Regions from separate parts of the Corynebacterium sp. TAE3-ERU30 genome, predicted to be linked through region 2. Evidence: riboswitches for the same ligand, from Rfam matches in the RefSeq annotation. Region 2 holds a riboswitch; each other region holds the start of a gene.
What was found. Region 2 has a riboswitch for thiamine pyrophosphate ahead of KR227_RS04120 (ECF transporter S component). Riboswitches for the same ligand answer to the same signal wherever they lie in the genome.

Region 1: linked by a shared signal. The riboswitch ahead of KR227_RS01875 (thiamine phosphate synthase) and the one ahead of KR227_RS04120 (ECF transporter S component) in region 2 are both predicted to bind thiamine pyrophosphate.
Region 3: linked by a shared signal. The riboswitch ahead of thiC (phosphomethylpyrimidine synthase ThiC) and the one ahead of KR227_RS04120 (ECF transporter S component) in region 2 are both predicted to bind thiamine pyrophosphate.

What each region holds. Positions count from the first base shown of each region.
Region 1 is NZ_JAHUTO010000001.1:415,887-419,159, reverse strand. It holds gene thiS (sulfur carrier protein ThiS) at 1-29, opposite strand, end outside; gene thiO (glycine oxidase ThiO) at 47-1,180, opposite strand; gene KR227_RS01875 (thiamine phosphate synthase) at 1,173-1,826, opposite strand; TPP riboswitch at 1,818-1,923, opposite strand; gene KR227_RS01870 (DUF1648 domain-containing protein) at 1,937-2,854, opposite strand; gene rplS (50S ribosomal protein L19) at 3,084-3,273, shown strand, end outside.
Region 2 is NZ_JAHUTO010000002.1:251,324-254,596, forward strand. It holds gene KR227_RS04115 (ABC transporter ATP-binding protein) at 1-1,119, opposite strand, end outside; gene KR227_RS04120 (ECF transporter S component) at 1,215-1,820, opposite strand; TPP riboswitch at 1,815-1,924, opposite strand; gene KR227_RS04125 (DUF808 domain-containing protein) at 2,099-3,010, shown strand.
Region 3 is NZ_JAHUTO010000005.1:160,830-164,102, forward strand. It holds gene KR227_RS10455 (FAD/NAD(P)-binding protein) at 1-750, opposite strand, end outside; gene KR227_RS10460 (YwqG family protein) at 874-1,644, shown strand; TPP riboswitch at 1,752-1,864, shown strand; gene thiC (phosphomethylpyrimidine synthase ThiC) at 1,857-3,273, shown strand, end outside.

The DNA.
Region 1 (3,273 bases), on a different contig from region 2:
GGCGAATCATTGATGGTCAGGGTGAACATAGGGGTGGATGTACTCCTCACAACGTGCTGGGTCGTTCGTGCCGATAAGGATTGCAGTGCTCGAGATCCTGTGGCTCGCCGCCTTCCACGAGCTCGACCGTGCGGCGCGCCGCCCAGGAGCTGAGCAAAATACCGTGCCGGAAATAGCCGGTAGAGACGATGAGATTTCCCATGCGGGCGCGGCCCAGATAGGGCAGATCATCCGGCGAGCCGGGCCGGGCGCCGGTGGCTGCCTCGATAAGCTCGCATTCCTCCAGTCCGGGCATGATGCGGATGGCGTCGCGAAGCAAATCATAGACCGCCCCCACCTTGGGCTCTTGCAGATGATCCTCGCGGGTGCTCGCGCCAATAGCGATGGTCTGATCCACGGCGCGCGGAATGATGTAGACGGGGCGATCCTCCACGAAGCCGCGTATCACCTTGGTGCACAACGGCTGCAGGTGAGCAGGCACACGCACCCGCAGAATATCGCCGTAGACCGGGCGCAGCTGCACCGGATTGTCCCAGCCGGTGATTTCCCCCACGCCCAGCCCGGCGGCAAGAATCACCTGCTCGTTTTCCTCTACCGCATAGGTGGCGGCGCTGGTGTGCAAAGCCTGCACGCGCTCCGCGGCATCGAGATGCGTCACCGCCTCGGAATGAAGCTCCACCCCGAGCGTGCGACAGGCATCAAGCAGGGCGCGGGCGCAGACGCGAGGATAGATCTGAAAATCCCCAGGGATGCTCACCGCGCCCGTCAGGCGCGGACTCAGCGCCGGCTCCTCGCTGCGGGCCTGGCGGGTAGTGATGCGGGTGGCGCGCATCTCGAAGGCGTGTTGATAGAGCGCGAGCTCTTCCACATGCTGGCCATCGGCGTGATCGGCGGCCACCACTAGGGTGCCGGCATCATCGAATCCCAGCGGTAGCTCGGTGTGCGCGGAAAGCTCCGCCACGAGCTCCGGCCAATACCGGGCCGCATCCTTCATGAGCGGAAAGAGAGCCTCTTGGCGGTACTGCACCTCCGCCACCGGGGCCAGCATCCCGCCCGCATAATGGGTGGCCCCCGAGGCGGGGGAGGGATCGAAAAGCCGCACCTGATGGCCGCGGCGCGCAAGACTAAAAGCGGTGCTCAGGCCCACAATGCCGGCGCCAATGATCGTCACCTTAGACATGGCTCAACCCCTGCAGCACCTGCTGCACGGCCGCGCCGGGATCGGGAGCATGGTGCAGGGCGCGCACCAGCGCGACGCCGGCCACCCCGGTGGCGCCAAGATCGGCGGCATCGCTGGGCTGGACATCGCCGATGGCCACCACGGGCAGGGTGGAGAGCTCTACCAGCTCCGGATAGCCCGCTAGACCAATGGGGGCGCGACCGGAATCCTTGGTGGGGCTGGGCCGAAAAGGCCCGCAGCCGATGTAATCAATCACCTCGGCCACCTCATTCGCGGCGGCGACGAGCTCGCGGGTGCCGGTGGTCAGCCCGATGATGGCGTCGGGGCCAAGCAGGGCGCGGGCGGCGCGGACGGGGATATCGGCTTGGCCGAGGTGCACTCCCGCGATCGGCGCGCCCGCGGCACGGGCCGCCAGGGCCACATCAACGCGGTCATCGACGAGCGTGCGCGTTGTCGGTGCCACCTCGTGCACAGCGTGGGCCACGGCGCAGGAAAGATGAAAGAGATCGCGGGCAGAAATAGGCTTCGAGCGCACTTGCACGACGCCCGCGCCGGCGCGAGCGCAGCGCACCGCCGTGTCCACGACCCGCACGGGATCGTCGGCGGCGGTGACCAGATAACAGCGATAATCAACGGTGTCGCCCATAGGCATGCTTCCTTCGTCGGTGCTAACCACAGCAGGTTCTAGCGGTGTGTTCTCAGCCTCTCGCCACTGCGGCGACGAGGCACCCGCGCATGGGGATTAGTGTACGCGCTCTAGTCGCTCGCGTTGCTCGTTTCGCTCAGCCGAGCGTTGATCTCTGCGGCGATCTCTGCGGCCTGCCCCTCGGGTACCACGATGGTCGCGCGCTGCTGCTGCAGCTGCACGCGCACCGCATTGCCGGGGCCGAGGATAACGTAGAGGTCGGAGCCATTCTGGTTGATTCCATAGCCGCCACAATCCCAGAAGCCGACGTGGTCGATAGTCTCGACCTGCTGTATCTCCGAGTAGGGAAACACCATGAGTTCGGGGGAGCGGAGGATCAGGGCGGCGTCGTCAAGCTCGATGCGCGTGCGGCTGCCGAGATACGCGGTGGTGATGATGATCCCGAGGACGAAGATCATGGTGGCGGGGGAGATGAGCACCAGCAGCAGGGACGGCAGCAAGAGGAGGAGTGTTCCCCAGGGGATGCGGCGGGTGGGGTCTTCCCAGACACGGGGCGCAGACTCGACGTGCAGCGCCGCGATTGTCTGGCGGCGCACCCAGCCGTGGAGTAGTGCTGCGAGAAACACCGAGAGCAGCATCGTGATCACACCCGGCAGCCACGCCGTGTGCACCGTCGCGAGCTCTGTCTCATCGAGACCGCGTTGGGGCAGCAGGACATCGAGGAGCAGCGCCAGCATAAAACCAGAGGACAGCACCGCCGCCCCGCCGAGGCCGCATACCCGTCGCCGGACCGCTAGTCCGCCCAAGAGCAGGGCGAGGGGGCCGAAGAGCCCCGCCAGAATAAGAATCAGCGACAGTGGAGAACCAAAGTTATTGGGCGGGCCGGTCAGGCCCCAGTGTGTGGCGATGGTCGCGGGAAGCTCGGGCAGCAGCGCGAGCAGAACCCACGCCAGCCCCGGCAGCATAATTGCCAGCGGCAGCAGCAGATAGGCGATCAGGAACGGTCTACGGGGCAGCTGGGACCTCATGCCATAGAAGTATAGGAGCAAAGGGGGCTGGCGGGCGCGCCACGCATGGAGAATACGCTGTGTCGATCATTTGTTATTGCTGGCTGAGCATGGCATAATCTCGAAAGTTGTCTGCCTCATTGATGGCAGCTTCTGTCACTGTCTCGGATACGAACCAGCCGAGCGCCCCGGCACGTGGGGAAAAGCCGCTAGGTTCCTCTATTCAGCACAAGATTCAAAGGATTGTTTCATGAACATTCTCGACAAGGTAGATGCAGCATCGCTGCGCGACGATATCCCGACTTTCCGTCCCGGTGACACCGTGGACGTGCACGTGAAGATCATCGAGGGCGGCAACCAGCGCGTCCAGGTCTTCCGTGGCGTTGTGATCCGTCGCCAGGGCGGTGGCATCCGCGAGACCTTCACCGTCCGCAAGGTGT
Region 2 (3,273 bases):
GCCCACGAGCAGCTCCTCGCGCACGGTGCGGGCGACAAATTGATGCTCGGGGTCCTGAAACACGTAGCCCAAGGTTTGGGCCAAAGCGACAGAGCGCAAGCGGTGCGGATCGACGCTGCGCTGCGGTGTGTGCACCCGCACGCTCCCGCGCACGGGCCGGAGCAGGCCGGCGACGCTGAGCGCCAGCGTCGATTTACCGGCGCCATTATCGCCGGTAATCACGGTGGAATGCCCGGCGGGAATGCTGAGGTTCAGCGGCCCCGCCACCGGCTGGTTCTTCTGCCACCCCACCATAAGATCCGTGGCGGATAGTGCTGCATTGGCGTTCGTCGGCACGGTGTGGGCGGCGGGTAGGTCGAGCTCCACCCCGGGAACCCACACTCCCTGCTCCGCCAGTTCGGAACCATGCTCGGCGATGACGGTGTCGATGGGCCCATCGGCGGCGATATCGCCCGCAGCGCCCACGACCACCGTGCGATCGAGGTGCTGCTGCCAGATGTCTACCCGGTGTTCCACCACGATGAGTGTCGCCCCGGTGCGCTCGGCAACGGCGATCACCGCATCGCGGACCTCGCGCACCCCGGTGGGATCGAGGTTGGCGGTGGGCTCGTCGAGCACAATCACCCGCGCGCCCATCGCGATCACCCCGGCCAAGGCGAGGCGCTGTTTTTGCCCGCCAGATAGCTCTGCGGTGGGATGATCCAGCGGCAGATGCAGCCCCACCAGCTCGAGTGCCTCGGGTACTCGCCGCCAGATCTCCGCGCGCTCCACACCGAGGTTCTCGCAGCCAAAGGCGACATCATCGCCCACGCGCGAGCTGATGACCTGCGAGTCGGGGTCTTGGAGCACCATTCCCACGAGGCCACGGGCCTGCTCGGGCGAGCGCCCCGCAACAGTGATGCTGCCGTGCTCATCGCCCTCATCCTCGCCGCCCAGCACGCCGGCGATGGCGTGCAGCAGCGTGGACTTGCCCGCTCCGGACTGCCCTAAAACGAGCACCCGCTCACCCTGCTCGATCTGCAGATTAATGGAGCGCAGAGTCGGGTTTTTTCGGCCTCCGTGCCGCCAGGAATAGTCCCGCACATGCACGGGGGCAGCGGCGTCGCTGAACTGCGACAGACCGTGTGAGTGCTTCACTATGGGCCACTTTCCTTGAGATTCTCGCCGTGGGCGGCGACGCACCCACGCGCTGCGGCGGATGCGGTTCGGGCAGCTTAGACTTCAGCGCGGTGTTCGCGGCCTACCGCGAAACGATCCAAGGCGCCAGCCGCTGCGAGCGCCCGCACCAGCACATAGCCGAGCAGACCCGCCAGGAAGAGACCGGAGACGATCAGGGTGGAAAGGTAGGTGATATTAAAGAGCAGCGACTTGGCGTAGTTGGCGCTGAGCACCAGCTCCAGCAAGAATGCCCCAACTGCGGCGCCGGCACCGGCCAGCATGGCCACGACGGGAGTGAAGCGTCGATAAGCAAAAATGAGGAAGATCAGCTCTGCGCCGATTCCCTGCGCCAGACCGGAGTACAGGGTCTCCGGGCCCCACTGGCTACCCAAGGTGGCAGAGACGGCGGCGGCGAGCAGCTCCACGAAAATCGCGGCGCCGGGCTTGCGAATCACCAGCCCGCCAAGAACGCCGCCGAGCAGCCACACGCCCACGGCGATACCGCCCAAACCAGGGGTGAGTGCGTCTGCGGCGGTGTACCAGGCATAGCCCACCGAATTCCAGATCCAGAAAATCAGACCGGTCGCCACACCCAATACGGCGGCCACCACGATGTCGACGACGCGCCACCGCGAGGCGGTGCGCTGGGTTGATGATGTCATGAAAAAGTACCCTCCCTCTCGCCGGAATTACCCGGATCAGGTTCACACGGTGTGTTCTCAGCCCCAGCGCGGCCTATGGCGCGCGGGCACCCGCGGTAATGTCAGTATTTAGTATGCTTAGGCAACGGCGCGACTCCCACACAGATAAACGCACAGGCCAAGGCTGGTCCATGCACACTGTGGAGTGGCAGCGCCGGTACACGGCTCTTGCAACACTAGCGGGGCTAGTGCACCCTAAGCAACCGCTCTTTTTCCCCGTATCTAGTTAGGACCTCTTCATGGCCGGTGGGCTTGCAGCGCTTCTCGACGACGTCTCCCTTCTTGCTCGGGCCGCCGCCGCGAATATTGACGATGTGGCTCTCCACGCGGCCAAGACCTCTACCAAGGCCGCCGGCGTGGTGGTCGATGATGCGGCTGTGACCCCGAAGTTCGTCGCCGGAGTCTCGCCCTCGCGCGAGCTGCCCATGATCTTCCGGATCGCCCGGGGCTCGCTCTTTAATAAGCTCATTGTGATCCTGCCGCTGGCGCTGCTATTGAGCTGGCTGGTGCCCTGGCTACTCAACCCGATCCTGATGGTCGGCGGTGCCTTTCTCTGCTTCGAAGGCATGGAGAAGGTAGTCGAGCTGGTCACCGGCGCGGAAGGCAAACAGACCCCGGCCTCCGCCAATAAGTCGGTGGATGAGGACCAGCTGGTCAAAAGCGCCATCGCCACCGATCTCATTTTGAGCGCGGAGATCATGGTGATCTCCCTCAACCAGGTGGCCCACCTGACCTTCGGGGTGCGCACCGCGGTGCTCGTGGTGGTGGCCATGGGCCTGACCGCGCTGGTCTATGGCGCGGTGGCGCTGCTGGTGAAGATGGATGATGTGGGGCTCAAGCTCGCCGCCTCCGATAACTCCGGCGCCGCCACCTTCGGCCGCGGACTGGTCGCCGCTATGCCGAAGGTGCTGGCCGCGATCAGCGTGATCGGCACCTTCGCCATGCTCTGGGTCGGCGGGCACATTATCGTCCACGGTGCCGCCGAGCTGGGATGGCGTGGCCCCGAGGACCTGATGCATTCCCTCTCCCACGGCCACTACAGCTTCCTCGGCTGGTTGATTAATACCGGCTACTCGCTCGTGGTCGGTGCGATCATCGGCAGCATTCTGGCCACGGCCGTGCACTTCTCGCCGCTGAAGCGCAACCACTAACGCAACCACTACGACTTCACTACAACTTGGGCGGGGTATATCTCCGCAGGCGCCGCACTGGGGTGAGTCTCCGCTGCGGCGCCTTTATTGATGGGCATTACTATATAAGACCCCTATTTTTCTGCTCTTTGCTCCCGCAACCCGAGATTCGCAGCGCGCAGCAGCACTCTGCGCGACCCTCGCTACCCCCAGATGAGCGTAGCCGCGAGCCCTCGACAGGCCTCCTAGCTGGGAAACCCCGCCTTTCTTAGATTTTCCTGAAA
Region 3 (3,273 bases), on a different contig from region 2:
GAAGCGGCCGCCGCGGCCTTCGGTGAGGGCGGCCATATAGTCAAAGAAAGACAGCCCCACGCCCTTAATCAGCACCGTCTCACCGGGCTCTAGCGTCTCGAGCTCCGCGAGGTGGTCGGCGGCATTAGCGGGGTGGATGTGCAGCGTATTGGTGATCCCGAGCTGCGCTAGCGCCTCGTCGAGCTGGCGCACATCGGGTGGCAGCTGGGCGGGGATGTGGCCGAGCGTGAGCACGCAGGCGTCCACGCGAATAGATTCCGCCGCATCGGCGAAGTCGATCTGCCAGCCCTCCCCGAAGCGATGGACGCGGCGGGCCCGGCGCGTATGCACCCGCACGCCCGCGCCGTTGAGCTGGGAGAAACGCCACTGCAGATAGAGGCCATAGAGGGGCCGGCTGGCGGGATCCGCGGCCGCAAGCTGCGCGGCTTCCTGCTGTGCCCACTCGCCGGCGAGCGCCAGCCACGGCTCCGCGGCGTCGCTATGGGCCCATTCATAGAGAGTGGGGCCGGTGCAGAGCGGGCCGCTGAGCTCCACGGTCTCGTCCACGAAGGCCGTGACTTCCCCACTGGCGGTATTCATGAGCATGAGCGGCGACTGCTCGGGATTCCACACCGCACCGGAGCCGGGAGCGTACTCCTCGATCACCTCGATGCACAGATCTTGCACGCCGCGCTGCTCGGCGAAAGCTGTCAGCCTTTCCAGCACCGCCAATCCCCGCGGGCCACACCCAATGATCGCTATTCGAGCCATAGGGCCATTGTATTCCGCCGCCGCCTCGACTTCGTACAGGTGTTCCCTAGCGCTGGGCGCCTCGGCACCCTAGCATGAGGCGCACCACAGTCATTGAGCGAGCGCCCTAGCGGAAAGGACCCCATGAGCAGCGAATCCGAGCGTCTCTTCGCGCATATCACCGAACACTCCACCCTCCCCTCTATCGAGATTCAGCTGCGCGGCACCCCGCAGACGCTGAGCGAGAGCACCGTGGGCGGCCAGCCCTATCTGGACCCTGGCGAAGAGGCGCCGGTGGGCCAAGATGGCGAGCCGCTGGTATTTCTGACGCAGCTCAACCTCGCCGAGCTTCCCGCTAATGATCTGCTGCCTACCACCGGCCTGCTGCAATTTTTCATCGGCGGCGATGACCTGCTGGGCATGCACGACTTCGACAATATCCGGCGCAATAACCACCGGGTGATCTACCGCGAATCCTTTGATTCCACCGTCGACAGCAGCGCCTATACCCTGCCCGCCGCGGCCCACACCCCCTTTACTCGCAGCGAGGGCACTGGGATGGACTTCGAGCTCGTCCGCCAGCCCATCTCCACCGAGGACCATCGCTTCGAGGAGGCGGTGGAGGACGCAGAAGACGAGCTGGGTATCACGGTGGATGCTGCCGATATCGACGAGCTCGTGGATCAGCTCCGCGATAGCCACACCGCCGGCGGGCACCGTATCGGCGGCTATCCCTTCTTCACCCAGGCGGACCTGCGCACCCCAGAAGATGAGCTCGATGTGCTGCTGCTGCAGATCGATAGCGAGGGGCCGGTGATGTGGGGCGATGCCGGCGTGGGGGCGTTTTTCATCTCCGCTGCGGATCTTAAGGCCCGCGACTTCTCCCGCGTCGGCTATAGCTGGGACTGCTACTAGCCACGCGCTGAGGTGCTCTGTTCCCCGCCGACTCAGGGGTAGCGCGGGGGTCATGGCCCAAAGCGAGGACAGAGCGGCCATCGTGCTATAGCCTTAAGTAAATACAACCTCATACCCACGGGAGTGCGCTGATGCTGCGCGCTGAGAGGACCCAGCGCATGGGTCGACCGTATGAACCTGTCTGGATCATGCCAGCGTAGGAAGGATTTTTTATGACTACCCGTCTGTCTGCCGCCAAGAAGGCCCGCAGTGCCGCGCCCGAACCGGGCGAGCTGACCACCGGCCCCATCTACCGCAGCCACAAGACCTACCGCGAGGTCACCCACACCAACACCGATGGCTCCACCACCACCATGCGCATTCCGGCGCGGGCCATCGAGCTGACCACCGGCACGGATTTCGAGGTCTATGACACCTCCGGTATCTACACCGAGGACAACCCCCAGCTGGATCTGAAGAAGGGCCTCGAGCCGCTGCGCGAGCAGTGGGAAACCCCGGCCCCCGCCCCCGCCTCGGAGGCGCAGCCCACCACGCTGGTGCGCACCCAGCTGGCCTGGGCTCGGGCCGGGATCATCACCCCGGAGATGACCTTCATCGCCCACCGCGAGGGCTTCACCCCCGAGGAGGTGCGCGAGGAGGTGGCCGCGGGCCGTGCAGTGATCTGCGCCAATCACAGGCACCCCGAGATCGAGCCGATGATCATCGGCAAGAAGTTCGCGGTGAAGGTGAATGCGAATATCGGTAATTCGGCGGTCACTAGCTCCATCGCGGAGGAGGTGGAGAAGATGGTGTGGGCCACCCGCTGGGGCGCGGACACCATCATGGATCTCTCCACCGGCGACAATATTCACGAGACCCGCGAGTGGATCCTGCGTAACTCCCCCGTGCCGGTGGGCACCGTGCCGATCTACCAGGCCCTGGAGAAGGTCAAGGGCGATCCCACCAAGCTCACCTGGGAGATCTACCGCGACACCATCATTGAGCAGTGCGAGCAGGGCGTGGATTATATGACGGTGCACGCCGGGGTGCTGCTGCGCTATATTCCGCTGGCCGCCGAGCGCGTCACCGGCATCGTCAGCCGCGGCGGCTCGATCATGGCGGCGTGGTGCTTGAAGGAGCACCGCGAGTCCTTCCTGTACACCAACTTCGCGGAGCTCTGCGAGATTCTCGCCGCCTATGATGTCACCTTCTCCCTCGGCGATGGCCTGCGCCCGGGCTCGATCGCCGATGCCAATGACGAGGCCCAGTTGGCCGAGCTGCGCACTCTCGGCGAGCTCACCCGCATCGCCCACGATCATGGCGTGCAGGTGATGATCGAGGGCCCCGGCCACATCCCCATGCACAAGGTGGCAGAAAATGTCACCTGGGAGGAGGACTGGTGCGATGAGGCCCCCTTCTATACCCTCGGCCCGCTGACCACCGATATTGCCCCCGGCTACGATCACATCACCTCCGCGATTGGCGCCGCCATCATCGGCCAGGCGGGCACCGCGATGCTCTGCTACGTCACCCCGAAGGAGCATTTGGGCCTGCCCAACCGCGATGACGTAAAGACGGGCGTGATCACCTATAAGATCGCCGCCCACGCCGCGGATCTGGGCAAGGGACATCCCCGCGCCCAGGAGCGCG